DNA from 4 places in the Streptomyces sp. A01 genome. Region 1 is predicted to be linked to each of the others. Evidence: riboswitches for the same ligand, from Rfam matches in the RefSeq annotation. Region 1 holds a riboswitch; each other region holds the start of a gene.
What was found. Region 1 has a riboswitch for cyclic di-AMP ahead of AC5P1B_RS09540 (C40 family peptidase). Riboswitches for the same ligand answer to the same signal wherever they lie in the genome.

Region 1 (7,482 bases):
GATTCCTCGACGCGCTCGCGTTGCTCGGCCGTCAGCCGGGACATCAGCTGCTTCGCTGCGGCGAGCTTCTTCTCGATCGCGGTCTTGTGGGCGCGCAACGCCTCTTGCGAGCGGCCGAGTTCGGTGAGCCGGGCGGCGGCCTGCTCCCGCACCTGGCTGATCTCTCGCGACTGCCGGGCGAACCGCGCGAGGGTGGCGGCATGGCGGTCGCCCGCCCGGCGGGAGAGGGAGGCACGCTCCAGGTAGTCGTCCGGGCGGGAGGAGAGGGCGAGCTGGAGCGCGGGGGCGATGACGCCGCTGCGGTACTGGGCGGTGGCGGTGGCGCCGAGGGCGTTACGGGAGCGGTTGAGCCGTTCGGCCTGCCGGGCGGCCTGGTCGCGCAGGTTGTTGAGGGCGCGCTGGGCGGCGCCGACCCGCTCCTTCGCCCCGTTGTACTTCTCGGTGCTCACCTCGGCCTCGCGGTAATAACGGTCGACCGTGGCCTTCATCTGGGCGAGGGAGGGCGGCGCCGACGGTGTGCGGGGCTGGAGGCGGGGAGCCGCCTGCCCGGCCGTGTTGAAGACGGTGGCGGTGGCGGCGCCCGCGATGGCGAGGGTCAGGGCGGCACGGGAGGTGCTGCCGCTGAGGGGGGACTGCTTGGGCTTGCGGTGCGAGCTCCGGTGTGCGCCGGAGGAGGTTCGCGCTCTGTGTGACGCCACGTGGGCCGTCAGCTCCCTTCCACTTGGTCCGGCGGCGGCCCGAAGCGAGGGGAGAGCCGCCGCCGGATCTCTCGGCGTTGGTGGCCGACAGTCGCCGAAACGTGCCTTCGGTAACAGCGGGGAGTCGTCCACCCGCTGGGGACGCTAATCCGGGGTGGTAGGCCGGAGCGCGAACTGGAGGGAATTTCCCAGGAGATAGGCGCTTGCTGTCGTCAAGTGACCGCTTTTTGAACGGCTTTCGCGAACTTTCAGCCATCTGGCACCGATCGCCGGGATAGGCTCGCGGCCATGGATGCAACGATCAACGCTGTGGTCGGACTGCACGTCTTAGGAATCGCCGCCTTGCTCGGCGGCTTCTTCACCCAGATGAAAGTGATCGGGTCGGGGCAGGCTCGTATCTCCCCAGGAATGCTCCTCGGCGCCCTGACCATGCTGGTGACCGGCATCGGCCTGATAGCCCTCAACAACGCGGACGACAACTCGATCAACCACACCAAACTCACGATCAAGCTGGCCCTGCTGCTCGTGATCATCGGACTGGTCTACGTGAAGCGCGACAAGGAAAAGCTGTCGGCCACCGTCTTCGGCACGATCGGGTTGCTCACGGTCGCCAATACGTTCATCGCCGTGCTGTGGGTGTGACCTGCGGCGGCACGGGCGCGTCACGCACGGCTGTCGAGACACAGGGCTGTCGAGCCGCAGCCCTGGCGGACGGCTCACCGAGCAGCAGGGCACCAGCAGGGCACGGCGTGAGCGGCACCAGCTGAGCGCGGCGGCAGGCCCGCCCTCATCAGGAGACCGCGGGGGTCTCCGGAGAAGAGGACGAGCCTGCGCCCTGCGTCCCGCTCCGCGTCGGCGCTTGTCAGTGCTCCGCGTCAGTGCTCCGCGTCAGGCCGGGCGGACGTTCCCGTAGATCGGCATGTAGTAGATCGACTCGACCCGCACGTTCGCACCGGGCTTCGGCGCGTGGATCATCTTGCCGCCGCCGATGTACAGGCCGACGTGGCTGATGTCGTCGTAGAAGAAGACGAGGTCGCCCGGCTTGAGGCTGGATGTGGACACGCGCTTGCCGACCTTCACCTGGTCCCAGGTGGTACGCGGCAGGGTCACCCCGGCCGACTTCCACGCGCCCTGGGTCAGGCCGGAGCAGTCGTACGAATTGGGGCCGGTGGCGCCCCACACGTACGGCTTGCCTATCTGCGCCCGGGCGAAGCTGATCGCCTTCTTCGCCTTCGCGTCGTAGGACGAGTCGGCGGGATCGGAGGGGTCGGTCGTGTCGCCCGAGCCGGGGCTGGTGCTGCCACCGGGGTCGTCGCCGGTTCCTTCCCCTGTCCCGTTGCCCGTTCCGCTGCCTGTTCCGTCGCCCGAGCCGCCGTTGTTCTCGCGCTCTTCCTGGCGCTTGCGTTCCGCGGCCTCCGCGCGCTCCTTCTCGGCCTGCTTACGGGCCAGCTCCTCGGCCTTCCGCTTGGCCTCGGCTTCCTTCTCGCGCTCCAGCTCGGCCAGTCGCGCCTTCTCCGCCGCGGTCAGCTTCGACAGCAGCTGTCTGGCCTCGGTCAGCTTGGTCTGGACGGACCGCTTCTTGGCCTTCAGCTCGTTCTGCGACCGGGTGAGCGAGTCGAGGCTTCGCGCGGCCTTGCCCCGCTTGGCCGCGGCGTCGGCCTGCTGGGTCTGGTAGTCCTTGATGGCCTGCTGCTGCCGCCCGGTCATCCGGTCCATCAGGTGTGACTGGTCGAAGAGGCTCTTCGCGTCGGAGGCCAGCAGCAGGGTCGCGGTCGAGCTCATTCCGCCGGTCCGGTACTGGGCTGTGGCGAGGGCGCCGAGCTTGCGGCGGGCCTCGTTGACCTTCTCGGTGCGCTCGGCCACGTCATCCAGCAGTTTGTCCGCCTTGACCCGCTGGCCGTCGGTGCGCTCCTTGGCCGCGTTGTACTCCTGCGTGGCCGTGCCCGCCTGCTGGTAGAGCTTGTCGACCTTCTTCTTCACCTCCTCGACCGAGGGCTTCGGCTCGCCGGGAGCGGCGTTCGCCGACGTCTGCGAGAGGAGGGTGAGAGAGGCGAGAGCGGCCGTGGTCAGGCCGATAGCGGTACGGCGACTGGAACTGGCTTCCAGCCCCCGTGCCCGGGGTTTGCGGTGCGACGCCAAGGGAGGCGACTCCTTCCGTGGACCGCCTACCGGGTTAGCTGTCGGGTTCGGGCTGCCCCCGTCAAGGATGCCGCTGACGCGATCGGTGTCGGCGGCGTACATGACAGGGGAGGAAGGCTGCCCTACGGTCCGCACGTGGGGGTACGGGCCGATTCACCCCGGTGATGCTGGCCTCTCCTCCCGGAGGAGGTGAGGAAGGTGGGTCCCCGGCTCCGGCCGCCTGCTGACGGACCAGACTCGGCGCGGGCCACCCGTTGCCGACGCTGTCGCCGACGGGGATACGGGCCGCCATGAGCGAGCACGGTAGCCAATGTGTGGGGCGGCTGTGAAGGCTGATGTTCGATTTGCCCGAAAGGGTTGTGCGGGTTGTCAGTGCGGCGGCCTAGACTCGGTTGGCGATGAGCAGCCTCTTTGATGACAGCTTCCTGGCGGATCTTGAGAAGCCGGGCCAGGAGCCCCCGCCCGAGGACCATGAGATCCCCGAGGACGATCCCGGCGGCCCCGCCGGCCAGGCCCCGGAGCAGATCCCGCACGACCTCTTCGAGGGCTGGGACCTCTCCGGGCCCGGGGGCGGTTCCGGCGCGCCCGCCGACCGCGACGCGTACTACCGCAACGGTGCGCCCCGGCCCGCCATCGACCCGGCCGCGCTGCTGGAAGGGCTCAATGACCAGCAGCGGGCCGCCGTCGCGCATGCCGGCTCGCCGCTGCTGATCGTCGCCGGGGCCGGCTCGGGCAAGACCCGCGTGCTCACGCACCGCATCGCGCACCTGCTGGGCACCCAGCGGGCGCACGCGGGAGAGATCCTGGCGATCACCTTCACGAACAAGGCCGCGGGCGAGATGAAGGAGCGCGTCGCCGAGCTGGTCGGCCCCCGGGCGAACGCCATGTGGGTGTCCACCTTCCACAGCGCGTGTGTGCGCATCCTGCGCCGCGAGTCGAAGCGGCTCGGCTTCACGTCGTCCTTCTCGATCTACGACGCGGCCGACTCGAAGCGGCTGATGGCGCTGGTCTGCCGGGATCTCGATCTCGACCCGAAGCGCTTCCCGCCGAAGTCCTTCAGCGCGAAGATCTCCAACCTCAAGAACGAGCTCATCGACGAGGAGACCTTCGCCGGGCAGGTTGGCGGGGGCAGCTCCCAGACGGAGTCCGCGGGAGGGTTCGAGAAGACCCTGGCCGAGGCGTACGCGATGTACCAGGCGCGGCTCCGCGAGGCCAACGCGCTGGACTTCGACGACATCATCATGACGACGGTGCACCTGCTCCAGGCGTTCCCGGACGTCGCCGAGCACTACCGCCGCCGCTTCCGGCACGTGCTGGTCGACGAGTACCAGGACACGAACCACGCGCAGTACACGCTTGTGCGCGAGCTGGTCGGCCCGCCCGAGTCCGCCGCCGAGCTCTGCGTGGTCGGCGACGCCGACCAGTCGATCTACGCGTTCCGGGGTGCGACGATCCGCAACATCCTCCAGTTCGAGGAGGATTACCCCAACGCGACGACCATCCTGCTTGAGCAGAACTACCGCTCGTCGCAGACGATCCTGAGCGCCGCCAACGCCGTCATCGAGCGCAACGAGAACCGCCGCCCTAAGAACCTGTGGACGGACGCCGGAGCCGGAGCCACGATCACCGGCTACGTCGCGGACACCGAGCACGACGAGGCGCAGTTCATCGCCGACGAGATCGACCGGCTCTCGGACGCGGGCGAAGCCAAGGCGGGCGACGTCGCCGTCTTCTACCGGACGAACGCGCAGTCCCGTGTCTTCGAGGAAGTCTTCATCCGGGTCGGCCTGCCGTACAAGGTCGTCGGCGGTGTCCGCTTCTACGAGCGCAAGGAGGTCCGCGACATCCTCGCGTACCTGCGCGTCCTGGCGAACCCGGAAGACACGGTGCCCCTGCGGCGCATTCTCAACGTTCCCAAGCGCGGCATCGGCGACCGCGCCGAAGCCATGATCGACGCGCTCGCCCAGCGCGAGAAGATCTCGTTCGCGCAGGCGCTGCGGCGCGTGGACGAGGCGTACGGGATGGCGGCGCGCTCCGTCAACGCCGTCCGCCGGTTCAATGTCCTGCTGGAGGACCTGCGAACCATCGTCGAATCGGGCGCGGGCCCCGCGACGGTCCTCGAAGCCGTGCTGGAGCGCACGGGCTACCTCGCGGAGCTCCAGGCCTCCACCGACCCGCAGGACGAGACCCGCGTGGAGAACCTCCAGGAGCTGGCGGCAGTGGCCCTGGAGTTCGAGCAGGAGCGGGGCGTGTCGGCGGCTCCGGCCGGCCCGAGCGCGGGCGGACCTGGCGGTCCTTCCGGCCCGGCTGCTGTTGTGAATGCTGGGTCTGGGTCTGGGTCTGGTGCTGAGGCGACAGAGGTGGCTGACCCGACTGACGTCGCGGGGGCGGCTGCCGCTGTGGCGGCGGCTGCGGACGCGGCGGGCGCCAGTGCGTCTGACGCCGCGGAGCTGGCCGACGCTGGTGCCCCTGCTGCCGCTGACACCGACACCGACGATCTTGATGGCGTGGACGAGACCGGTGCCGCGGACGGGACCGTTGAGGACGAGACCGATGAGGACGAGGCCGGTGGTGCGGTAACCGGCACGCTGGCCGACTTCCTGGAGAAGGTGGCGCTGGTCGCCGACTCCGACCAGATCCCCGACGAGGACACCGAGGGCTCCGGCGTCATCACGCTGATGACCCTGCACACCGCGAAGGGTCTCGAATTCCCCGTCGTCTTCCTGACCGGCTTGGAAGACGGAGTCTTCCCGCACATGCGCGCGCTCGGCCAGACGAAGGAGCTGGAGGAGGAGCGGCGGCTCGCCTACGTGGGCATCACGCGCGCCCGCGAGCGGCTGTATCTGACGCGCTCGACCATGCGCAGCGCCTGGGGCCAGCCCGCGTACAACCCGCCTTCCCGCTTCCTGGAGGAGATCCCCGACCAGTATCTCCACTGGAAGCGCACGGGCCCCGCAACCCCGTCCGCCTCGATGGGCGGCGTCGGCGGCGGATCGATCGCGTCCTCGCTGTCGTCGTCCTTCTCCTCCTCGACCCGCTCCGGCGGCCGGGGTGGCGGAAGCAACGCCTTCGCGACCCGCCGGGTCAAGGACCGCCCGGTGGTCTCCCTCGCCGTGGGGGACCGGGTCACGCACGACTCGTTCGGCCTCGGCACGGTGGTCGGAGTAAAGGGTAGCGGCGACGCGGCTGAGGCAACGATCGATTTCGGCGAGGAAAAGCCGAAGAGGTTGCTGCTGCGCTACGCCCCGGTCCAAAAGCTGTAGCCGCAACGGGCCAACCGTCGGCCTCAGACGCCGGTCAGGCTGCGTATGTCCTCAAACGCCGGACGGGCTTGAATTTCAAGCCCGTCCGGCGTTTGAGGACAACTTTCAGCCAGGCGGGCGCTGGAAGGATGGTGCAACCAGTCTTGGCTTGTGGTCCGACGGATGTAGCCCGTCCGGCGCTTGAGGGCAAGAACAAGCCTGTCCGGCGCTTGAGGACAAAAACGGGAAAGGGCGGGTAGGGGAAAGAACCGCTTGGGCCCACACCGCCACGCGCCGGCGGACACCGCTACGTCGGGTCGAGCCCATGCCCCCGCAACCAAGGCAGCGGATCGACCGCAGACCCACCACCGGGCCGCACCTCAAAATGCAGGTGAGGCCCGGTGGAATTCCCGGAGTTCCCCGAGTACGCGATGGTGTCCCCCGCCTGAACCAAGCCGGACCGGATCTTGGTGCCGCTCAGGTGGCAGTACCAGGTCTCGGTGCCATCGGGGGAGGTCACTATCGCCATGTTGCCGTACGCCGAGTTGAACTGCGTGCGTACGGTGCCGTCGGTCGCGGCCATCACCGGCGTGCCGTAGCTGACGGGGAAGTCGATGCCCGTGTGCACCGACATCCAGTTGATCCCGGCCTGGCCGTACTGGGCGCTCAGCCCATGCTGCGCGACCGGAAGCGCGAACTTCGGGCGCTGCGCCTCCTTGCGCGCCGCCTCCTGCGCCTTGCGCTTCTTCTCGGTCGCCTGCCGTTGCTTGAGGTCGAGGCGCTCCTGCGTACGGCTGGCGCGGTCGGCGAAGTCGTCGGCGTCCTCGGTCAGCCCGGCGAGCTGGGTGTCCAGCTTGCTGTTGGCGACCGTCGGCTTCACGGACGCGGTGTCGGGCGCCGCCTGCGTAGTCGTGTTCTTCTTCTTGTCACCGCTGCCCCCGCCACCGACACCGCTGACCGAGGCGGCGGCCACGGCCGCGACACCCATCACGGCAACGGACGGTACGGCGACGGTGAGCAGCGCCGAACGCTTGGACCTGGTGCTCGGGCGACGCCGACTGCGGCTGCCGTCCCTGCGGGCGGGCGGCGCGGTCGCGGTGTCGGTCGCGGTACGGGACCCGGCCGCTGGTTCGTCATGGTTCTGGCGCCGCCGCGAGGGCCGGGCAACGGGCTCAGCCGCGGATCGGGAGTCGGAACCGGAACCCGAGTCGGCACCGTCCACGTCAGAGGCGCCGTCGAATGCGGGCGTGCGGTCAGGAACGGAGGGGGCATCAGGAGCGAGGCCCTGCTCGTCGACTGTGATTGCGGGGAAAGTGGCCGTACGTTCAGGCTCGGCTTCGGGGGCAGGGCTGTACGCCTGCTCGGGAGCCTGCTCCTGCGACTGCGCGTGCTCACTCTGCGGC
Region 2 (7,482 bases), on a different contig from region 1:
TCGGCCTCGTCGGCGGGCGCCGAGGAGGGCATCCCGCGCTCGTTGATCCGGTCGTAGCGGACCGTGGCGATGAACTCGTCGCCGACGGTCGCCGCGAGGCCCACCCGGTCCACGTAGTCGTGGTGGGTGAAGCGGTGCACATCGCGGTCGGAGAGGCGGGGGTAGGGCGCGAAGAACCGGTAGTACTTGGATTCGTCGGAGACCTGCTCGTAGAAGCTGACGAGGCGCCGCGCGTCGTCGGGAGTGATGGGGCGGATCTGCCCGGTGCCGCCGTCGCGGAGCACGACGTCCGCTTCCCAGTGGGTCGGATACGCGTGATCGGCGGACTTCTCCATGGGCCCCAGCGTAGGCGGGGGGACCGACAAGTGTCCGGCTCGCGCGCACCCTTGTGGCGGGGCAGGCTGTGGGGAGGTCCCGCCCGGGGCATTCCGCACGCCGTGAGAGACTGGTCTAGACAACAGTAACGACCTGAAGGGCAACACCATGGTTGAGCGCCGCGTCACCGTCGGCTGGGCCGAGGGCCTGCACGCCCGCCCCGCGTCGATCTTCGTCCGCGCCGCGACCGCCGCCGGCGTCCCCGTGACGATCGCCAAGACGGACGGCACCCCGGTCAACGCCGCGTCGATGCTCGCCGTGCTCGGGCTTGGCGCCCAGGGCGGCGAGGAGATCGTGCTGGCCTCCGAGGACGACGCCGCCGAGGCCGCGCTCGACCGCCTCGCGAAGCTGGTCTCCGAGGGACTTGAGGAGCTTCCGGAGACGGTCTGATTCGCTTTTCCACTCACGACACGGCCGCGGCGACCAGAATTCAGGTCACCGCGGCTTTGTTGTTTATTGGCGCGGAATGACCTGAGGCCGACGCGCGAATTACTGTGCGTTGTATACGGGACGGCCGTTAATGGTGAGCACTCGCGGTGTTGACAACATGTTTCGAATAACTCACCTGGACCGCGCTGCGAAGCCGGTACCCGGCCCGCGCGCGTTCCGCTTGCGCCGTGACGAGCGAGCGGGCCCGCTCCGGGTCGCTCCGTCCCACGGCGTCCACCAGCGCCCCGTACTCCGTCCACGACTGGGTGGCGCGCACCGGCGGCTGGACCGCGTACAACCAGGTGATCTTGCGGCGCAGCTGGGTCAGCAGCGCCGCGAGGCTGGGGCTGCCCGACGCCTGGGCGAGCGTCTCGTGGAACCACTCCCCCAGCGGCCTCAGCTCGCTCAGCTGCCCCCGCTGGGCGCGCTCCTGGCCGAGCCGGACCAGCCCCCGCAACACCTTGAGGTGCGCCTCGGTGCGGCGCTGCGCCGCACGGGCCGCGCCCAGCGGCTCCACCAGCGCCCGCAGTTCCAGCAGATCGGCGGCCTCCCGCTCGGTGGGCCGCGCGACGCACGCGCCCGCGTGCCTGCGCGTGGCCACGAAGCCCTCCGACTCCAGCGTGCGCAGCGCCTCGCGCACCGGGACCCGGGAGACTCCGTAGCGCCGGGCGAGCAGCTCCTCGGTCAGCCTGCTGCCGGGGGCGAAGGTCCCTGACACGATGTCGTCGCGGATCGCCACGCATACCACGTGCGCGGAAATCGTACGGTCCCCCATTGTCGAACCTCCGCTTTAATCCCCGCGAAACTCGCCCTTTTGATGTCTGTCCAGCAACTGTATTCGAAGGCGGCGGTATTTCCGACGGACCCGGGGATTTCATGGATATTTTTTGGCCATGGCGACGCCGAAGGCCCCGGCTGGGGAGCCGGGGCCTTCGGTGAGCGGAGCGGGTGGCGAGGGGGACGCCTCGCGGGTGGCTGCCGGCGGGACGGGCGCGTGCCGGACAGCCGCCTGGGCCGGTCAGACGCTGACGCCGTGCGACCGCAGGTACGCCACGGGGTCGATGTCCGAGCCGTACTCGGCGGAGGTGCGGGCCTCGAAGTGCAGGTGCGGGCCGCTGGAGTTGCCCGTGCTGCCGGAGAGGCCGATCTGCTGGCCCGGGGTGACCGTCTGGCCGACCGAGACGCCGACGGACGACAGGTGGCCGTACTGGGTGTACGTGCCGTCGTTCATCTTGATCACGATGTTGTTGCCGTACGCGCCGCCCCAGCCCGCCTCGACGACGGTGCCCGAGCCCACAGCGCGGACCGAGGTGCCGGAGGCGGCGTGGAAGTCCACACCGGTGTGGCTGCCGGAGGACCAGGCACCACCGGACGCCTGGTACTGGGTGGAGACGTAGCTGCCCGCGATCGGGGAGACGTACGAGCCGAGGGCCGGGCGCTCGGCGGAGCGGGCGGGACGTGCGGTGTCCTCGGAGCGCTCACTGGCGGCCTCGGCGGCGGCCTTCTTCGCCGCGGCCTTCTTCTTCGCGGCCTCGGCGGCGGCCTTGCGCTTGGACTCGTCGGCCTTCTTCTTGGCCTCGGCGGCGTACTCCTTGGCCTGCTCGCGCGCCTCTTCCTCGGCCTTCAGCTTGGCGGCGGCCTGCTCGGCGGCCGTGTACTGGGCGTCGGCCTGGGCGCCGATCTGGTCGGCGATGGCCTCGTCGACGGCGATCGCCTGGTGGAGGCCGGTGTCCTCGGCCTCGGTGGTGTCCGGTCCTGAGGCGGCCATCGCGGGGGCGGCGATACCGGCGACGACTCCGGTGGCGGCGAGGGTGGCTATGCCGGCGACGCTCGCGGTGTTACGGGACAAGCGGCTGGGACGGCGATGCCGACCGGGGGCACGGGTGAACGCCATGGGCAGGCGTACTCCTTTCCTTCCTTCTCGCCTACCGGGTTAGCTGACGGGTTCGGAGCAGGAAGGTCTCCTACGGGCACCACACCCTCGCGGGATGGTGACCGATTCACCCCAGGGGACATATGGGTCCCCGGCTCCCCTGGCTCGCGCCGTACGGGGACTCGGCGATGGCTGCCCGGCGCCACGGTTGTGACTGGTTTCTGACGGACAACCGGATTGACGCTAAGCGGGACGTCTTTCGAACGGCAAACAGAACAGGCTGTTTGTTGCGTACGCCACACGGCAGACAGGCAGCCTCTCCAGCAAACCGGACATACCGAAGGCCCTGGTGTCGCGTACGACACCAGGGCCTCCTCGCCCGCTTTGTCCCGCCGCCCACCCCGACTGCCGCTGAGCGCGCGCCGGTACGACACCTCCGGACCGGGTCGGAACGGAGCGCCGGACGGCCCGGAGGCGGCCCGCCGCGGCAGCCGGACAGGGCGAGAGAGGGCGGCCCGCCAGGAGCCGCCCCGGGCGGGCCAGGGGTCAGCCCGTGACCACCCGCACGTCGCCGATGCCCAGCGCCTTGACCGGCTCCTCGATGACCGAGGCGTCACCGACCAGCACCGTCACCAGGCGGTCCACCGGGAAGGCGTTGACGACAGCGGCCGTCGCCTCGACCGTGCCGGTCTGCGCGAGTCGCGCGTACAGCCGGGCCTGGTAGTCGTCCGGCAGATGCTGCTCGACCTGGTCGGCGAGGGTGCCCGCGACGGAGGCGGCGGTCTCGAACTTCAGCGGGGCGACGCCCACGAGGTTCTGCACGGCCACATCGCGCTCGTCGTCGGTCAGACCCTCGGCCGCCAGGGTGCGCAGCACCTTCCAGGCGTCGTCCAGGGCCGGTCCGGTGACCTCGGTGGCCACCGAACCGCTGAGGGCCAGCAGCGACGCCCCGGAGCCGTCCGGGGTGGAGCGCATGACCTGGGCGAACGCGCGGACGCCGTAGGTGTAGCCCTTCTCCTCCCGCAGCACCCGGTCGAGACGCGAGGTGAGCGTGCCGCCGAGGCAGTACGTGCCGAGCACCTGGGCGGGCCAGACCTGGTCGTGCCGGTCCGCGCCGACCCGGCCGATGAGCAGCTGCGTCTGGACGGCGCCGGGGCGGTCCACGATGACGACACGGCCGGTGTCGTCGGCGGACACGGCGGGCACGGGCCGGGGCTCGGCCATGTCCCCCGTCCAGGCGCCGAGGGTGTCGGCCAGCGCCTCGTCGAGGTCGACGCCGGTCAGGTCGCCGACGACCACGACGGTGGCCGTCGCCGGGCGCACGTGCGCCGCGTAGAAGGCGCGCACGGCGGCGGCGTCGATGTCCCGCACGGTGTCCTCGGTGCCCTGGCGGGGCCGGGACATCCGGGAGTCGGCCGCGAACAGCTCCTTGGACAGGGCCATCGCGGCACGGCGGGCCGGGTTGGCCAGCTCATGCGGGATCTCGTCGAGCCGGTTGCGGACCAGCCGCTCGATCTCGCCGTCGGGGAAGGCGGGGGCGCGCAGCGCGTCGGCGAGCAGGCCGAGCGCCTTGTGCAGCCGGGACGCCGGGACCTCCAGGGAGACGCGGATGCCGGGGTGGTCGGCGTACGCGTCGAGCGTCGCACCGCAGCGCTCCAGCTCGGCGGCGAAGTCCTCGGCCGCGTGCTTGTCGGTCCCCTCGGACAGCGCCCGGGCCATGATCGTGGCAACGCCGTCGAGCCCCTTCGGCTCGGCTTCGAGCGGCGCGGCGAGGTTGACCTCGACCGCGACGACCTGCTGGCCGGGGCGGTGGCAGCGGAGCACGGTGAGGCCGTTGGGCAGCCCGCCGCGCTCGGGGGCGGGGAAGGCCCATGGCCTGGCCTCGCCCGGCTGTGGCTGGGGGTGGAATTCCATGCTGGTCACGGCTGTGTCCGTCGCGTTGGTGGCGTTGGTCGCGTTCGTCTGGGTCGCGGTCGTGGCTGCGGCGTCGCTCACCGGTCGGCCCCTTCTTCGCTCGCTGCGTTGTCATCGGCCTCGACCACGTCGGTCGGCTCCGTCGGCTCGGCCGCCTCGGGTTCCTCGGCCGGTGTGATCGGCTCGTAGACCAGCACCGCGCGGTTGTCCGGGCGCAGCCGGGCCTGGGCGACCGCCCGTACCTCCTCGGCGGTGACGTCGAGCACCCGGCTCACGGCGCTCAGCGCCAGCTGCGGGTCGCCGAACAGCACCGCGTACCGGCACAGTTCGTCGGCGCGGCCGCCGACCGTGGCGAGCCGGTCCAGCCATTCGCGCTCCAACTGCGCCTGCGCGCGCTCCATCTCCTCTGGGGTGGGCCCCTCGGCGGCGAAGCGGGCCAGCTCCTCGTCGACGGCGGCCTCGATGCCGGGCACCTCCACTCCGCCGGAGGTCTTCACGTCGAGCCAGCCGAGCGAGGGCGCGCCCGCGAGGCGCAGCAGCCCGAAACCGGCGGCCACGGCGGTGCGGTCGCGGCGCACCAGGCGGTTGTGCAGCCGGGAGGACTCGCCGCCGCCGAGGACGGTGAGCGCCAGGTCGGCGGCGTCCGCCTCGCGGGTGCCGTCGTGCGGCAGGCGGTAGGCGGCCATCAGCGCGCGGGCGGGGACGTCCTCGCGCACCTCCTCGCGCAGCTGCTCGCCCATGATGTCGGGCAGGGACCCGTCGCGCGGCGGCTGCTTGCCGTCGTGCCCGGGGATGCTGCCGAAGTACTTCTCGATCCACGCCAGGGTCTGGTCGGTGTCGATGTCGCCGACGACCGAGAGGACCGCGTTGTTCGGCGCGTAGTACGTGCGGAAGAACTGGCGCGCGTCGTCCAGGGACGCGGCGTCCAGGTCGGCCATCGAACCGATCGGCGTGTGGTGGTACGGATGGCCCTCCGGGTAGGCCATGGCGGTCAGCCGCTCGAAGGCGGTGCCGTAGGGAACGTTGTCGTAGCGCTGGCGGCGCTCGTTCTTCACGACATCGCGCTGGTTCTCCATGCTCTCCTCGTCGAGAGCGGAGAGCAGCGACCCCATGCGGTCCGCCTCAAGCCACAGCGCCAGCTCCACCTGGTGGGTGGGCATGGTCTCGAAGTAGTTGGTCCGCTCGAAGCTGGTGGTGCCGTTGAGCGAGCCGCCCGCGCCCTGCACCAGCTCGAAGTGCCCATTGCCGGGAACCTGCTTCGAGCCCTGGAACATCAGGTGCTCGAAGAGGTGGGCGAGGCCTGTACGCCCCTTGACTTCGTGGCGGGAGCCGACGTCGTACCAGAGGCAGACCGCGGCGACCGGGGTCAGGTGGTCCTCGGAGAGCACCACTCGCAGGCCGTTCGCCAGGCGGTGCTCGGTCGCTGTCAGGCCGCCGGAACCGGCCTGTTGCGTGGCCGTGTGACCCATGGGCATGTACGTCCCTTCGATCGCGCGATCTATCGCGTGTTGAGCAGTCCTGTCACTGTATGCAAGCGCGCTGACATCTGGCGAAGTTCCCGGGCGAAGCCACCCGCACCGCGGGGGGCCGGCGAGCCGCTGACGGCCCCGGCAGCCAGGTCGTGGTCGGCGTTGTCAGTGCGGCGGTCCACAATGGTCCGCGTCAGCACCCGCATCCGCAGTTGAAGGAGCCGCAGCCGCGATGGCCCGCCGCAGCACGAAGACCCCGCCGCCGGAGGCTTTTGAGGAACGCATTCTCGATATCGACGTCGTCGACGAGATGCAGGGCTCCTTCCTCGAATACGCCTACTCGGTCATCTACTCGCGCGCCCTGCCCGACGCCAGGGACGGGCTCAAGCCCGTGCATCGCCGCATCCTCCATCAGATGAACGACATGGGCTTGCGCCCCGAGCGCGGTTACGTCAAGTGCGCCCGCGTCGTCGGCGAGGTGATGGGCAAGCTGCATCCGCACGGTGACGCGTCCATCTACGACGCCCTGGTGCGCATGGCGCAGCCGTTCTCGATGCGGCTCCCGCTGGTCGACGGACACGGCAACTTCGGCTCGCTCGGCAACGACGACCCGCCCGCGGCCATGCGGTACACCGAGTGCAAGATGGCGTCGGCGACCTCGCTGATGACCGAGTCGATCGACGAGGACACCGTCGATTTCGCGCCGAATTACGACGGCAGCGAGCAGGAGCCGGTCGCCCTGCCGGCCGCCTACCCGAATCTCCTGGTCAACGGCGCCTCCGGGATCGCCGTGGGCATGGCGACGAACATGCCGCCGCACAACCTGGGCGAGGTCATCGCGGCGGCCCGGCATCTGATCAAGCACCCGGCCGCGGATCTCGACACCCTGATGCGCTTCGTGCCAGGACCGGACCTGCCGACCGGGGGCCGCATCGTCGGCCTCACGGGCGTGCGTGACGCGTACGAGACCGGGCGCGGCACGTTCAAGATCCGCGCGACGGTCACCGTCGAGGACGTCTCCCCGCGCCGCAAGGGGCTCGTCGTCACGGAGCTGCCCTTCGCCGTCGGCCCCGAGAAGGTCATCGCCAAGATCAAGGACCTGGTCGGCTCGAAGAAGCTGCAGGGCATCGCCGACGTCAAGGACCTCACCGACCGCGAGCACGGCCTGCGTCTCGTCATCGAGGTGAAGAACGGCTTCAACCCGGAGGCCGTGCTGGAGCAGCTGTTCAAGCTGACGCCGATGGAGGAGTCCTTCGGCATCAACAACGTGGCGCTGGTGGACGGCCAGCCGCTGACGCTGGGCCTGAAGGAGCTGCTTGAGGTCTATCTCGACCACCGCTTCGAGGTGGTGCGGCGGCGCAGCGAGTTCCGGCGCGGCAAGCGGCAGGACCGGCTGCACCTGGTGGAGGGGCTGCTGACGGC
Region 3 (7,482 bases), on a different contig from region 1:
GCCGTCATCAACGCCCGGCCCCGCTCATAGTCGTAGCGATCCGGATTCGTCTCGGTGGGATGCACGATTCCCGAGATGCCCTCCATATCAACAGAGATCAGCACCTTCATGACTCGGGAGTGTACGTACCACCGGCACAGCGCAAGATACTTTTGGCGGCGCGACGGGCAGACACCGCACGCGGGTTGGTGCTCGTCGCCAACGGCGAAAGCCTCCGCCATGGGTCGAGCCCAGCCGTCTGGGCACGCCCCTCCCTCCGCCGCGCCGGAGAGCGGGACATGCCGGGCGGCTAGCGCGGTGCGGTGTCGTCGGCCGGGAAGGGGGCGCCGTGACCGGGCACGATCACGTCGGCGGCGGCCAGCACCCGCAGCCGGGAGGCGCGCAGGAGCTCGCGGTCCGGGGCCACCGGGTCCTCCGCCGGGCCGGTCTGGCGCCACCACAGGTCGCCCACGAATGCCACGACACCGGCGTCCGTGCCCACCAGCAGCGTGATGTCCTCGGGGCTGTGTCCAGGGGTGCGGATGAGTCGCACTGACGCGGTGAGTTCATGGCCCTCGGCGTCCCGGTCGGTCCACTGGTCCCTTTCGTAGATCGCCTTGTGGTCATGGACCCGGGCCTGCCCGAAGAGGCCCACGTTCATGGTGTTGTCCGGGTGGTGGTGACTGAGGATCACGTCGGTGATGTCGTCGGGGCCGAGCCCCGACTCCGCCAGCGGGCCGAGGATGCGGTCGCGGTGCGCCACCATGCCCGGGTCCACGATCACATGGCGGCCCGCGTCGGAGATGTAGGAGACGGTCGCGGCGACTCCGGGGCCGGTCGAGAGGGTGTAGCCGGTGGTCAGGATCTTGTAGCTGGCGCTGCGGCCGAGCGGTGCGTCTGTCATGGCCTCAAGCTTTCCGGGCCGGAAGACCGCGCACGAGTGGCCCTGTTGCCACTGATCGCAGGAAACGTGCCACACTGCCCGCGTGCCTCCTTTCATGACGGTCTCCGCCTACGCGCCGCCCGGTGTCGGCATGCTCGCGGTCGGCATCGTGGCCGAGGTGTTCGGCCCACGCGGGGAGGGGCTGCCCGGTTTCGACTTCGCGCTGTGCGCCGACCGGCCCGGGCAGGTCCGTACCGACCTCGGCGTGCCGCTCGCGATCGGGCACGGCCTGGACCGGCTGGCCGCCGCCGATCTGGTGATCGCCCTGCCCTGGGCCGACTTCCGCACGCCGCCTCCTCCCGCCGCGCTTGACGCGCTGGCGGCCGCCGAGGAGCGCGGCTCGCTGGTCGCGGCCCACTGCGTCGGGGCGTTCGCGCTCGCTGCCGCCGGGCTGCTCGACGGCCGACGGGCCACCACCCACTGGCGGTTCGCTGACCTGCTGGCCCGCCGCCACCCGGACGTCACCGTCGAACCCGCGTCCTTGTACGTCGACGAAGGGCGGATCATCACGGGGGCGGGAGCAGCGGCGGGCTTCGACCTCTGCCTGCACCTGCTGCGGCGGGAGTACGGCGCGGCGACAGCCAACGCCATCGCCCGGGACCTGGTGCTGCCCTCGCACCGCGACGGCGGACAGGCCCAGTACCTGGCCGCACCCGTGCCCGAGGACTGCCAGGACGAGCGTCTCGCCGAGGTGCTGGGCTGGGCGCGCGAACATCTCCACGAGCCGCTTCCTGTCGCTGAGCTGGCCCGGCGCGCGCTGATGAGCAAGCGTTCCTTCGCCCGCCGCTTCGTTGCCGCGACCGGCACCACACCGCACGCCTGGCTGCTCAACCTGCGGTTGAGCAGTGCGGAGGAGCTGCTGGAGACCACGGACCTGCCGGTCGAGGAGATCGCCCGCAGGGTCGGATACGGAAGCGCGGCCGTACTGCGCGAACAGTTCGTACGCCGCCGGGGAGTGCCGCCCCGCGCCTACCGCCGCTCCTTCTCCCGCACCCCGTAGCGAACAGCGCGAGCCGCACGGGCGGCGGCGCCGTTCGCGTACGCCGCCGCCGTCACATGCGGCTGCCGCCCTACCTGATCGGTGATCGGTCCCTGGCCCCATGGGCCTTCTACCGTGGACAGCCGACAGCCGACAGCCGACAGCCGACAGCCGACAGCACGCCGTCCCGCCGGATGGCCGGCGGGACGACGTGCGAGACCCCTATGGCTGCGTCGGGTCTCTCCCCCGTGCGCAGGAGGCTGCCGCTTGTGGGCGCCGATCAGATGGATCAGTACTTCGAGGAGGCCCACACGTATGCGCCCTGGGGCCCCACAGGCGGTGCCACTTGGCGGCTGCTTCGACCCCGTCCCCTGCCGGGAGCTGGGCCTGGGCCGCGGTGGTTGTCCGAGGCTGGGTCGTAGATTCCGCGGCGATCGCGCCGGAGAGCGGGGTCAGGGCGAGTCCTCCGCCGAGCACGGTGTCGCCGCCGACAGAGCGAGGCTCTTACGTACGTTCATGATGTGCGTTTTCCTCCCCGTCCGGTGTGCACCACAGATGATGCCGTGGCGTGGCGGCCAACGACGAGAGCCGCAGGCCCAGTTGGTCGCCGCTGAGTCGTCCCACGCGCTGACCTGCTGGGACGCTGCCCGGGGAGACGCCGCGATGGGACGACGCTGGGACATCGGCGGTGTTCGCATCCCAGAATGGCCGCTTCTCGGTGGGAACCGGAGGCGGGAATGTGATGTCGTCCTCGGCATAGGGGCACGGCGCCTCAAGGAATGTCGACGCGTGTGGAGTGGAACATGCCGCGTTGGAAAGAACTGCCTGCTTCTCTGGATCACCGGGTGGCGCAACTCATCATTCAGTTGCGCAAGTTAAAAGATCGCAGCGGACTCAGCCTCGCCTCCCTGGCGACCAGGACCCCGTACAGCAAGTCGTCATGGGCGTGATACCTCAGCGGGGAGAAGCCGCCGCCGCGGGAGGCCGTGGTCGCGCTGTGCCGACTGGCGGGTGAGCCCACCGGGCGGCTGGTGGCGCTGTGGGAACTGGCGGACGCGGCCTGGAGCGGCCGGGCCCGGTTGACGGCCGAGGGCGAGAGGCGCCGTACCGAACGGGAGCGGTACGGCGTGCACGGCGAGTGCCGCGCGGCCGCCCCGCCCGGGAGCGCCGCAGGGCAGTCACGGGGGGAGCGAACGGGCCCCAGGCTGGCGGTGCTGGTGGCGGGGGGCTGCGCCGGGGTGGCTGCCGTCGCGGCTGGAGTGATCAGCGTGACGGCGGTCGGCGCGGACGGCGACCGTCCGCCGGACGGTCGCGGTCGCCGACGGCGGCCGCGCCGCCCGGCTGCCACGGAGAGTCCTGCCACGGAGAGTCCTGCCACGGAGAGTCCTGCGACGGTGGGGACCCGCTGGCGCTGGGGTGCGTGGATGGGGGCGGGCGGTGACGGTGCTGGACAAGGCGGCCGCCGGGGGGCGGCGGGTGCAGATCCGGTACAGCGAGGCATGCGCGGCGGCGTGGGGGCGGCTGGTGCAGGGAGAGCAGGGGGACCGGATAGCGATGTCGGTGGCGGGAACCGCCCTGAAGCGGGTGGAGACCAATGACGCGTACGCGGATCGCGGCTACCGCTTCACGCCGATGGCGCCGGCCGCCGGGCCGGGGGACATGAGGCTGTGCCTCGACCCGGCGGGCAAAGCGCCGCGCCAGTGCTTCCAGGCGCCTGGAGCGCGCTAGCGGACCTGACGCGAAACCGGACCATTGGGGCATCTCGGGCGCCAGTGACGCAGCTCACTGAATTGCGAGGCAACCTGTTACTCGGTGCGTCCGTCTGAATTCGGCAATCGTCAATCGTGCCCGTACGCAGGAAACTTATCGATGATCGCTGCGGTCGCTTATTGCTGTGAGAAATGGATCTCATGCACAGCGTGATGTCGGGCCGCCCGAATGTGCCGTAGTGGATCTCCAGTTGCTTGATCAAGCTTGTCGCGGAGAAATTCATGTGTTTACTTTGGCGCCCCGCTGAAACGCAGGCGGGAATCCGCAGCCGGAATGCCGAATCTTGCCGCCGGCCGCGGAGAAACCTCGACTGATCACGGCAAGAGCGGGGGAACCAGGTAAGCGCCGGACCGTGCTTTTCGCGGTACGGCTAGGGGTGAAGACGCGAGGCGGCGTAAGCCGCGGCAATGTGCGTCCGGGCAACTCCAGCCCGAATCCGACAGCTCACCTCGTAGGCATAGGAGAGGAAACACCCCTATGTCTAGTCGTGGACGCCACCGCCGTATCACCACCGGCCGCCTCGCGCGGATCTCGCTCGCCCTGACCGCGGGCGGCGCCGGTCTGGCCATCCCGTTCCTGGGCGCGACCCAGGCGAACGCCGCTTCGGTCGATACCTGGGACAAGGTCGCCGAGTGCGAGAGCACTGGCAACTGGAGCATCAACACGGGTAACGGCTTCTACGGTGGCCTGCAGTTCACCGAGAGCACCTGGCGGGAGTTCGGCGGCACCGCTTACGCCCCGCGCGCCGACCTGGCCACCAAGGACCAGCAGATCGCCATCGCCGAGAAGGTCCTGGCCAGCCAGGGCCCGGGCGCCTGGCCGGTGTGCTCGGGCAAGGCCGGTCTCACCGCTGGTGGCGAGGCTCCCCAGATCGCGCCGAACGGCACCAAGGAGAAGGCCCCGACGACCCGCGACGCGCGTCCCGCGCCCGCGCCGAAGGCCGACAGCAAGCCCGCCGCCCGCGCCGAGAGGGCGAAGCCCGTACACGGCGACTCGTACACCGTGCGGACCCACGACACCCTCTTCAAGATCGCCAACGCTGAGGGCATCGAGGGCGGCTGGCGCGCCGTCTACAACGCCAACGAGGACGTCGTCGGGTCCGACCCGGACCTGATCTACCCCGGTCAGAAGCTGAGCCTGCCGGGCGAGGGCAAGGCCCCGGCCACCCCGAAGCCGCAGGCGGCGAAGCCCAAGGCGGCGGCGCCGAAGGCCGAGTCGAAGCCCGCACCGGCCAAGGCCGAGCAGCCCTCGTCGTCCGGGTTCACCGCGCCGGTGGCCAACACCACCCTGGGGACCCCGTACCACCAGTCGGGCGGCAGCTGGTCCAGCGGCTACCACACCGGCGTTGACTTCCCGGTGTCGACCGGCACCCAGGTCAAGGCCATCGGTGCTGGTGAGGTCGTCTCCGCCGCTTCCGGCGGCGCGTACGGCAACGAGGTCGTGATCCGTCACGCCGACGGCAGGTACAGCCAGTACGCGCACCTGTCGCAGCTGTCCGTGTCCGCCGGGCAGTCGGTCACCTCCGGCCAGCAGATCGGCCTGTCGGGCAGCACCGGCAACAGCAGCGGCCCGCACCTGCACTTCGAGGTCCGCAGCGGTGCCGGCTACGGGTCGGACATCGACCCCATCGCCTACCTCCGTGCCAAGGGCGTCAACCTCTGAGCCCACTATGGCTCACGCGTCACTCCTGACGTCCCAGTGCCCCTCCTCGCCGCATGTGGCGAGGAGGGGCACTCTCGTTGGCCGAGACCGGGGCCGGGGCCGCACTCGCCGATCGTCAGCGGTCGGCGCCGACCAGGGTCAGCACCTCGTCGGCCAGCTCGTGCGCGGGCCGTTCGCCGTCCAGGAGAACGGTGTCGGCGGGCAAGGTGTCGACGGCGGCCGCGCACCGCGCGATCTGCGCCTTCCCCCACTGACGCGCCGCCTCATCGCGCTCCGGGTCCCCCGGCGCGACCACGCGCGCGTCGATCCGTGCGGCAAGCACCTCCGGCGGGACCTTGAGGAAGAAGTGGTGCAGAGCCACTCCCGCCTCCCGGAACGCGCCGAAGATCTCGTCCATGTACCCCGGGTCGACCAGCGTCATGGGGGCGAGGACCGGCCGCTCGTACTCCTCGACCAGTCCGAGGGCGACGGACGCCACCTGCCGCCGCCACAGCCTGAGATCCTGGAAGTCACCGGTCGGCACGTCCACGATCTCCCGCAGCAGATAACCGACGTGCTCGGGGTCGTACACCAACGGCGCGGGCCAGCGCCGGTGCAATTCGCCGACCAGGGTGGTCTTCCCGCTGCCGAAAGCCCCGTTCACCCAGACGATCACGCATGTCTCCCCTCCGCCGCCGCTGTCAGCAGGCACGCTAACCCGCGACATCCCGGCTGCCCACGCTGGGCCGGTGGTGCGGGGGCGCAGCCCATGGCCAGGCAGTTGGCAAGGCGAATGGGCAATCCCGACAAGGATTGGTCAGCGAGGCGGAGGCCGGGGCGGCGGCTGGCACCATGCCGACGTGGACACCGCAGACGTACCGCGACCCGTGCGGCGCCTCCGGGAGCGGGGCGCTGGGGAGAGCGACGAGCAGGTGACCCGCTGGGCGCTGGAGGCGCGCGGCGGTGACGCGGAGGCGGCGGAACGGTTCGTACGCGCCACTCATCGCGACACCTGGCGGTTCGTCGCCTGGCTGAGCGGCGACGTCCCGGGCGCTGACGACCTCACCCAGGAGACGTACCTACGGGCTCTGAGCAGTCTTCCCGGGTTCGCCGGGCGCTCAAGTGCCCGCACCTGGCTGCGGGTCATCGCCCGCCGGGTGCTCGTCGACCGCTACCGCTCCGCCTCCGTACGGCCCTCGGTCGCCGACACCGCCGACTGGGTGCCGGTCGCCGAGCACGCCCAGCCGACTGGACTGCCGGGGTTCGAGGAGGGCGTGGCGCTGCTCGACCTCCTGGACACCCTGGACGCCTCCCGGCGGGAGGCGTTCATCCTCACGCAGCTGCTGGGGCTGCCCTACGGGCGGGTGGCGGCGGCGGTCGGCTGCCCGATAGGCACCGTACGGTCCCGGGTGGCCCGCGCCCGCGCGGAGCTCGCCCGCCTGATCCGCTCGGCCGAGGCCGGGGCGCTGCCCGCGTAGGCCGTGTCCGGCGGATCGTGCTGGGGGCGCCGGGGGGCTCCTGTCGGTGTGTCGTGCGGGTGCGGGTGCGGGTTGCGTTGTGGTTGGTCGCGCGGTTCCCCGCGCCCCTGGTGGGGCGCATCCCTGTGCTGGGCTGGGCCCCTTCGGCGGAGTGTGCTGGGGGAGACCCTGTCCGTGCGTTGTGGTGTGCCGGTGCGTTGTGGATGGTCGCGCGGTTCCTCGCGCCCCTGACGGGGCACATCTCTGTGCTGGGCCTGGGGCCCCAGCCTCGCCTGGCCGCTGTCGCGGCGCGTGTTCGTATCAGCGGGCCTACGCGGGGTGCGTCGCCCATGGGCCGGGGAATCCTACGTGCCCCGCGCGGCGCTCAGGGGAATTTCATCGCACCTTGAGTAGCCACGAAACGAGGACCCGCGTGCTCCGTACCGTCTGGCGAGCAGCGCATCTGGTCGCTGCGGACGCGGCACACGTTCCCGTATGTGCCGTACGTACTCCCGACAGGAGGCCGGAGTTGAGTCACCGACATGTGAACAAGCGAAGCGGAGCCATAGCCGGGACGGCGGCTGGCGCGCTCGTGGCAGCGGTTGTCCTGCTTCCGCGCGCCGACGCCACCCCGGACCAGGCGGCCCCCACGCCCAGGACGCTGACCTATCCGTCCGCTGTGCGGCTCGCGTCAGGGCTCGCCTCGGACATGG
Region 4 (7,482 bases), on a different contig from region 1:
ACACCGGCAGTGCGGCTCCTCTTCGGACCGCAGCGTGACGCAGGCAGCCAGCCCTTCTGGTTCGAGCAGGAGGGGCTGGGCTGCCGGTGGAGTGATGAGAGCAGCGTCGAAGCGATGGAGGCGGGATGGCAGGGGTGTTCCGCTGAGGGTGGTGGTGCCTGAGAGGGCGAGGATGAGGAGTGTCTGGCCGGGGCTTGGGGTCAGAGGGGTCTCGGTATCGAGCAGGGAGACGGTGGCTGATGCCTGGCCTCTGCGGGTCATGACGTTGAAGTTGGTGATCGGGCCCCGGGTGAGGTGGCAGTGCGTGGGCGCGTCGCCCGGGAAGGTGAAGGGGACGTGTGGCCTGGTCAAGGAGTGAGGGGTGCCGTCGACGGTCAGGGTCATGCCGTGGCCCTGGACGACGGTGAGGGTGCGCTCGACGCCGGGCAGGGCGGAGTAGGGGCCGTCGCGGGTGACGTCGGCCAGGCTGATGCGCCAGGTGAAGTCCGTGAGGTTCGCGCCTGGCGGAGCGGCGGCGATCTCGCGGGTGATGCCGCCGCCGTTGCTCCAGGGCATGGAAGTGTGGTCCTCGGCCCGGAGGATCTGTACGGGCAACGCCGCTCTCCTACCTTCCGCCCCCTCCGGAGCGGAGTCGGGGCTGTGTCAGCTGTCTGTGCCAGGTGGCTCTTGGAAGATATTGCCGGAGGCTGTGTCGCAGGAATGAGCATGGAATGCGCAGTCATGAACTCTTCCGCCCGCGAGGCCACCGAAAACAGCGTGGCAAAGCTCTGGCGAGTGAATTGCGGGAGAGCCGGCCACAGCGAGCGTTGACCGTCCCCGCCGCAAGCCCAATGATCTCCGCATCCCGGGACCCGGTGCGCCACAGCACGCCACAGCACGCCGCCGCTCACCACCGCGGACCTCCATCGCACCACCGGATGAACGAGAGCGCCCGAGAACGAGAGAAGCGACTGCGCCAGCGAGCGAGCAGAGCGGAAGGCCAGAGACCGGAAGGCCGGAAAACTGGAAAGCCAGCGGCCGGAGGGCTAGAGAGGCTGCATGGCGCGAGCAGCCGTGTTGTAGGTGTGGAATACCGCCGCCAGTTGGGCCCGGCTACGGCAGCCGAGCTTCCGGAGGACGTTCGACACGTGGAACTTCACGGTGCTCAGTTCCACGCACAGCCGGTCGGCGATCTCCGGGTTGGAGAGCCCCTCCGCCACGAGCAGCGCGACGTCCTCTTCACGGCCGGTGAGCTTTCCCGAGGCGGGAGGAGGTGGCGTCGGGGCCTGAGGTCGCCCCGATGAGTGGGACAGCACCCAGGGCACCAGTTCGGGGGAGATCCAGCCGCGGCCGCTCAACACCTCGCGTACGGCTGAGACATAGCCGTGGTCGGGATCGTCGCGGTCCACGACGCCCGCCACCGAATGCCGCCACGGCGAGCGCCAGAACGGGTCGTGTTCGCCGTGGACCAGCGCGATCACGCGCATGCCAAGGCGGGCCAGAGACGGTTCCGCGGCCAGGGCCCGGGACTCCACCACGGCCACGTCGACGGCTGGCGTCGTGCGGCCCTTCTGGGCCCGGGTCCATGAGGCGACGCCCCAGCCGGGGGCGGACAGAGCGTCGCCCACGCGGCGGTGGAGCGACGGAGAACTGATGACAAGAACGATGCGACCCACGGCTTCCCCTTGCCTGCTGGAGTCAGGTCGGCGGCAGTGCCGCCGATATGCCTGAACAGGAGCTGCCGAGTAGTCGGACACTTCCATGAAGTAATCGCGCAATGGTCAGCCGACGTTGGTCAGACGCCGGGCATCACCAAGTACTGCGGCAGCCCAGTCGAGTAGCCGGAACTTAGCACATCCACTTGACACAGATCAGTGAGCCGACGCACTCCTCTGAGGCGGTCTACCCCACGCGTGTGCGCAATGCAGTAAATCTCGGCCGTAGACACGGGCAGCGATCGACGCAGGGTAATGACGCGGTAAGGAACGGGTAATGGCGAGGGGCCGCCCACCGGCTATGGACCAGTCGGCCCCATTTCGTGTGCACGCAAAGGGAATGCCCGGACCATTTCGGGTAGGTGCGCCGCTGCCTGAACGCCCGTCACCGCGCCGGTGCCCGGCTGAGCCCGCTCACGTGCCCCTCCGCGAAGCGGCTTCGTGGCGGTCGCGCGCGAGCCGGTGCTCTTCTGCGCGAGCGCAGCCAGCGAGCGCAGCCGGGTGGCGCTCAAGCCGTGTCTCAGGCCGAAGCCTCGGTCAGCGTCGCCAGTTCCGTAGCCGAGAGGGTGAGCTCTGCGACGGCCAGCAGGGCGGGCAGCTGCTCCACGGTGCGGGCGCTGGCGATCGGCGCGACGACCGTCGGCTGCGCCGCCAGCCACGCCAGTGCCACCGTCGCGAGTTCGGCGCCGTGCGCCTCGGCGACCGCGTCCAGGGCCGCGAGCACCCGCAGGCCACGCTCGGTCCGCAGATGCTTGGCGGCGCCCTCTGCCCGCACGCTCTCTACGCCTTCATCACCCGGCCGGTACTTGCCGGTGAGGAAGCCGGAGGCGAGCGAGTAGTAAGGAACGGCTGCCAGCCCGTGCCGCTCGGCCACGGCGGCCAGCTCACCCTCGTACGTGTCGCGGGAGACGAGGTTGTAGTGCGGTTGCAGCGCTACGTAGCGGGCCAGATTCTCCCGCTCGGAGAACTCCAGAGAAGCGTTGAGCCGCTCGGGGGAGATGTTGGAGGCAGCGATCTGCCGGACCTTGCCCTCGCGCACCAGGCCGTCGAGGGTCGTGATGATCTCCTCCACCGGCACCGACGTGTCGTCGTAGTGGGTGTAGTAGAGATCGATGTAGTCGGTACGCAGCCGAGCCAGGGACGCCTCGACACCGGCCTTGATGGCGGCCCCGGCCAGCCCGCGCCGCTGCGGATGACCGGCACCCACCTTCGTGGCGATGAGGACGTCGGAGCGGTTGCCGCGCGCCGTCAGCCAGTTGCCGATGATGGTTTCGGACTCGCCGCCCACGTTGCCCGGCACCCACGCCGAATAGACGTCGGCGGTGTCGATGAAGTTGCCGCCCGCGGCCGTATAGGCGTCGAGGACGTCGAAGGACTCGCGCTCGTCGGCACTCCAGCCGAACACGTTGCCGCCGAGCGCCAGCGGAAAGACGTCTGCCTCGCCGATGCGGCGCGAACCTGTACGCGTGATGTTTCCATGATCCGCCATGCGTAGATCAACGAACTCACGACGCCACATGTTCCAGCCGATCATCGCCGCGTTTCAGCCACATGGCACATGCCGCTCGCCGCACGCCACGTGGCGCATACCGCATCTGGCGGCGGCCGCTGCCCAGCCCCTACGGCTGCAAGCCGTGCTCGCGCAGCCAGGCCATCGGGTCGATCGGAGCTCCGCCGCCCGGCCTGACCTCCAGGTGCAGATGCGCCCCGGTGACATTGCCGGTGGCGCCGACCCGGCCGATGACGTCGCCTGTGGTCACCTCGCCGGACGTCCGCGTCATCGACGACAGGTGGCAGTACCAGACCTCGGTACCGTCCTTGAGCGTGAGGACGATGCGGTATCCGTACGAGCCTGCCCACCCGGCCTGCGTGATGGTGCCGCTGTGCACCGCCTTCACCGGAGTGCCGGTCGGGGCGGCGAAGTCCTGGCCGGTGTGGTTCGCCGACCACATGTCGCCCGCTTGGCCGAACGACGAGGTCAGCGTGTACGAGCCGACGGGGAGCGAGTAGCTCGCGGCGAGCTTGGCACGCCGCTCCGCCTCGGCCTTCCGCTTGGCCTCCGCTGCGGCCTCGCGCTTGGCCTCGGCCTCGGCGGCCTTCTTCTTCTCCGCCTCGGCGGCCTTCTTACGCGCCGCTTCCGCCGCCGCCGACTCCTGCGCCGCCTTCTCGGCCGCCGCCCGTTCGGCCGCCTCGGCCGCCGCCTGCTGGGACTCGGCCTGCCGCAGGATGCGGGTCCGCAGCGCCTCGCCCGCGTTGGCGGTGCCGTTCGCCGACTCCTCGGTGGTGAGGCCCGCCTGGGTCAGCGGGGTGCCCGCCGTGGGGTCGGCCTGACCGGGAGAGTCGCCGGAGTCGTCGGACACGAACGACCCGACGCCGGGAAGCTCACTGGCGTCGGGCACGGTGTCCATGACCTCGTCGGCGACGTGCGCGAGGTCGGGCATGGATATGGGGGTGTTCGGGCGTTCCTTGGCGGACGCCATGCCGCCCGCGCCGACCGCCGCGATGACGCCGACACCGAGCACGGCTCCGCTGCGCGCCATGGTGCCGCCGCGCTGCTTGGCCACGCGATGCCTGCCGCGAACGGGGGCGATGGATTCCGCGGTGGGATTCCACTCCTCCCAAGAGTCTTCGCCAGGGGGGCCGTCAAAACCGTCGTAGACGGGGGAAGTCTCTTCCAGGGCAGACGTGTTGGACGCCACGGGGGCGTGCTCCTTTCCTTCCTTCTCGCCTACCGGGTTAGCTGACGGGTTCGGAGCAGGAAGGTCTCCTACGGGCCTGGTTCAGCCCGATTCACCCCAAGGTGTGGTTCCCCGGTTCCCTTGGCACAGCTCGTGTGACCCATGTGCTGGTGTGACACATGTGGTGTGACACGTGGTGCTGCGCCCGCGGGATTCGGCGACGGCGCACGGTGCCGCCTCTTGCGACGACAGTGACAACCGCGCTGCGTTATCGAACGTTAATAGAGAGCACGGCGTGTTTCCAAGCGCTTCTCAGGAATAAACCACTCCCTTGACTGCACTACGGCATCGGTCTAGCGGAGGGGTCAAGATCGACTACACAACGCGACGGATAAAGCCTCGGGGTAGCCGAACTCACCGCAGTCGCCGTACCCGCCACCGCCGCAGCCGTCGCCGCACCCACCGAAATCTCCGTACCCGCCGAAGTCCCCGTACCCGCCGCAGTCCCCGTATCCGCCGCGCCCTCTCCCGTCGCAGGGCCCGCTCCAGTCGGTCGGCCAGTCCCTCAAGGGTCTTCTCCCGCTCCGCCGCCTCCCGGAAGGCGCCGATGACGACCGCGACGGCCTCCACCGCGCCCAGCCCCTTGCCCCGGACGCCCCCGATGAGGAGCCGGACCCCATGCGGGGTCTCCTGGACCGCGAACAGGTCCCCACCGACGCGCGCGTCAGTCTGCGCCGCCACATACCGGGCCGCGGTCCGCAGGCCACCGATCCGGGCCGGAGGACGAGGGCGTCGGCAGCACGGGGCGGCGACGAGTGGAAGGCCGGAAGAGGCCAGGGAGAGAGTCGTAGAAAGGGAGACTCATGGAAGGAGAGACTCGTACTAGAAAAGAGAGACTCGAAGAAAGGTTGAAAGGGACGCGGCGCCGCACTGCTACAGCCGCTCAGCTCGCGCGCCGCTACAGCACTCGTTCTACGCCGCTACAGCTCGACACCGAGGGCGCGGGCGTGCCGGTCGGCCGCCAGTTCGGCGGCCGCCTCGTCGAGGTAGACCTCGCACACCAGGCGGCCGTCCGGCGTCAGGTTGTGCTCAAGCTCCCACAGGACGAGTTCGTCACCGCCGACGAGCAAAAACGCGTGCTCGTAGAAGCGGCACCAGGTGGTGTCAGCGCCGCCGCTGCGGTGCCGGGGCTTGGAGGCGAGGGCGATGTCGTGCGCGAGAGCCGTCGTGAGCAGTTCGCGGACGTCATCACCAGGGCGGTCGGGATTCTCCGCGCGGCGCAGTACGCGGCGGGCGTGGTCGGGGGAATCGTCGATCGCGTACGCACGGCGCGGCGCGAAGGAACCAACGGGCGAACGAAGTTGCTCGGGCAACCAAAAGGGAATGCTGTCGATCTCGTCCCACATGGCGCCACCGATCCGCTCGTGCACCCGCCGCTCGGCGATCTCCAGTGCCCGCTCATCGGCGTACAGCTCGTACAGCACCTCGTCGTCGGACCACCCGTCGGACCACCCGCCGGACCACCCGCCGGTCCGGCCGTCGGCGGACGGCCACCCTTCGACCGGTCTCTCAGCACTGGACTCCCCAGCCGCCTCAGCCGCCGGCGCACCTCCGGAGGGCGCGCCTCCGCCCAGGCCCGTGTTGTGCTCCAGCTCCCACAGCAACAGGCTGCTGCCATCAGCGAGCAGGAACACATGCCGGTACGTGTTGCAGCCGACCGGGCTTGAGCGAGTGTTGGACTGGCGGCATGAGCGCAGCTCAGACTGGTGCATCAGTGCAGTACGCAGTCGTTCGAGCATCGCGTCGCCGATGTCGAAGCCGTTCTGGGCGCGGGCGAGCAGCCCCGCAAGCTGCCCGGCGGGAGTATCCCCGCCCAGTGGTGAATGCCTCATGTCTTCTCTCCTCCCGGCCATGTCCCGCCGCGCCCCCCAGCGACCAGCTCGTGCACTTACCGTAGCGGCACGAACACGGCACACGTGGGGCGTTTGCGGGAAGCCATCGCCGGAAGTCGCTCTTCCTTGGCCGCCACGCCCGCCGCTGACAGCCCCGGAGTGGGCGAGAGCCCGGCCGTACGCGAGGGCCGCACGCACTCAGGCGGCGGCCCCGGCGACGGCTCCGGCGGCCTCGCGGCAGGGCGCGGGACAGGTGTTTGCCCGTATCCTCGCGCAAATTATCAGCGCGGCGCGACGTAGAGGAGACACCTCCGCGGAGCTGACCGGCTCTGCGATCAACTCTGCCGATCAGCTCGGCCGTTCAGCTCTGCCGATCAGCTCCGTGGGCCTGTGTCGATCAGCCCCAGGTCGTACCGGCTTGCTCCTTGATCGTGACGTTGATGCGGTTGAAGAAATTGATCGTAGCGATCGTGAGAATGACGCCGGCGAGCTGCTGCTCGTCGAAGTGCTCGGCGGCCTCGTCCCAGATCTCGTCGGGGACCGGGTCCGCCCTGTCGGAAAGCCGGGTCGCCGCCTCGGTGAGCGCCAGCGCGGCCCGCTCGGCATCGGTGAAAAAGGGCGCTTCCCGCCAGACCGCCACGGCGGCCAGTCGCTCATCGCTCTCGCCCGTCTTCTTGGCGTTCAGTACGTGGCCGTGGACGCAGGCACTACAGCTGTTGATCTGGCTGGCGCGCAGCCCGATGAGCTCCTGCGTCCGCTCGGGCACCCCGGCCTTGTTCACGGCCTTGAGCAGGTGCTGGACACCCGTCATCGACTCAGGGATGACTAGTGCGGGGTTCTTCATCCGTGTCTGCATGATCATTCTCCTTCAAGGGCCAGTTCAAGGGCCAGTTCAAGGGGCCAAGAGGTCACGAGGTCAGGGATCAGGGATTCAGACCGTCAGGCGATCAGGCGGTCCGAGAGCCGTCGGGGTGCTTGTCACATCGGCCTGATCTGATCCGTCACCCCCCTGACGGAACGCGACGAGGAGATGTGACCGATGGACGACAACGAATTTCTGGCGCAGCACTTCGAGGCCCACCGCGGCCATCTGCGGGCGGTGGCCTACCGGATGCTCGGCTCACTCAGCGAGTCGGAGGACGCCGTCCAGGAGGCGTGGATCAAGGTCAGCCGCTCCGGTACCGACGGGGTCGAGAACCTGGGCGGCTGGCTGACCAC

Region 2: another riboswitch for cyclic di-AMP. It lies ahead of AC5P1B_RS25640 (M23 family metallopeptidase); the one in region 1 lies ahead of AC5P1B_RS09540 (C40 family peptidase).
Region 3: another riboswitch for cyclic di-AMP. It lies ahead of AC5P1B_RS19045 (transglycosylase family protein); the one in region 1 lies ahead of AC5P1B_RS09540 (C40 family peptidase).
Region 4: another riboswitch for cyclic di-AMP. It lies ahead of AC5P1B_RS26350 (M23 family metallopeptidase); the one in region 1 lies ahead of AC5P1B_RS09540 (C40 family peptidase).

Annotation. Positions count from the first base shown of each region.
Region 1 is NZ_JBWLKN010000006.1:3,729-11,210, reverse strand. Features, by position in the region: gene AC5P1B_RS09550 (C40 family peptidase) at 1-698, opposite strand, end outside; gene AC5P1B_RS09545 (hypothetical protein) at 987-1,340, shown strand; gene AC5P1B_RS09540 (C40 family peptidase) at 1,587-2,837, opposite strand; cyclic di-AMP (ydaO/yuaA leader) riboswitch at 2,846-3,090, opposite strand; gene AC5P1B_RS09535 (ATP-dependent DNA helicase) at 3,236-6,100, shown strand; gene AC5P1B_RS09530 (M23 family metallopeptidase) at 6,387-7,482, opposite strand, start outside.
Region 2 is NZ_JBWLKN010000021.1:65,214-72,695, forward strand. Features, by position in the region: gene AC5P1B_RS25625 (bifunctional acetate--CoA ligase family protein/GNAT family N-acetyltransferase) at 1-335, opposite strand, end outside; gene AC5P1B_RS25630 (HPr family phosphocarrier protein) at 484-765, shown strand; gene AC5P1B_RS25635 (GntR family transcriptional regulator) at 893-1,579, opposite strand; gene AC5P1B_RS25640 (M23 family metallopeptidase) at 1,823-2,698, opposite strand; cyclic di-AMP (ydaO/yuaA leader) riboswitch at 2,713-2,875, opposite strand; gene AC5P1B_RS25645 (M16 family metallopeptidase) at 3,224-4,591, opposite strand; gene AC5P1B_RS25650 (M16 family metallopeptidase) at 4,669-6,066, opposite strand; gene AC5P1B_RS25655 (DNA gyrase/topoisomerase IV subunit A) at 6,293-7,482, shown strand, end outside.
Region 3 is NZ_JBWLKN010000013.1:48,066-55,547, reverse strand. Features, by position in the region: gene AC5P1B_RS19070 (M55 family metallopeptidase) at 1-110, opposite strand, end outside; gene AC5P1B_RS19065 (MBL fold metallo-hydrolase) at 290-883, opposite strand; gene AC5P1B_RS19060 (GlxA family transcriptional regulator) at 978-1,922, shown strand; gene AC5P1B_RS19055 (hypothetical protein) at 2,693-2,851, shown strand; gene AC5P1B_RS19050 (DUF2690 domain-containing protein) at 3,339-3,629, shown strand; cyclic di-AMP (ydaO/yuaA leader) riboswitch at 3,946-4,141, shown strand; gene AC5P1B_RS19045 (transglycosylase family protein) at 4,149-5,333, shown strand; gene AC5P1B_RS19040 (AAA family ATPase) at 5,449-5,988, opposite strand; gene AC5P1B_RS19035 (sigma-70 family RNA polymerase sigma factor) at 6,173-6,790, shown strand; gene AC5P1B_RS19030 (S1 family peptidase) at 7,299-7,482, shown strand, end outside.
Region 4 is NZ_JBWLKN010000022.1:95,466-102,947, reverse strand. Features, by position in the region: gene AC5P1B_RS26365 (HutD/Ves family protein) at 1-594, opposite strand, end outside; gene AC5P1B_RS26360 (helix-turn-helix transcriptional regulator) at 1,026-1,655, opposite strand; gene AC5P1B_RS26355 (aldo/keto reductase) at 2,215-3,183, opposite strand; gene AC5P1B_RS26350 (M23 family metallopeptidase) at 3,314-4,393, opposite strand; cyclic di-AMP (ydaO/yuaA leader) riboswitch at 4,405-4,529, opposite strand; partial or broken gene AC5P1B_RS26345 (SpoIIE family protein phosphatase) at 4,886-5,155, opposite strand; gene AC5P1B_RS26340 (DUF6227 family protein) at 5,353-6,264, opposite strand; gene AC5P1B_RS26335 (carboxymuconolactone decarboxylase family protein) at 6,662-7,120, opposite strand; gene AC5P1B_RS26330 (sigma-70 family RNA polymerase sigma factor) at 7,304-7,482, shown strand, end outside.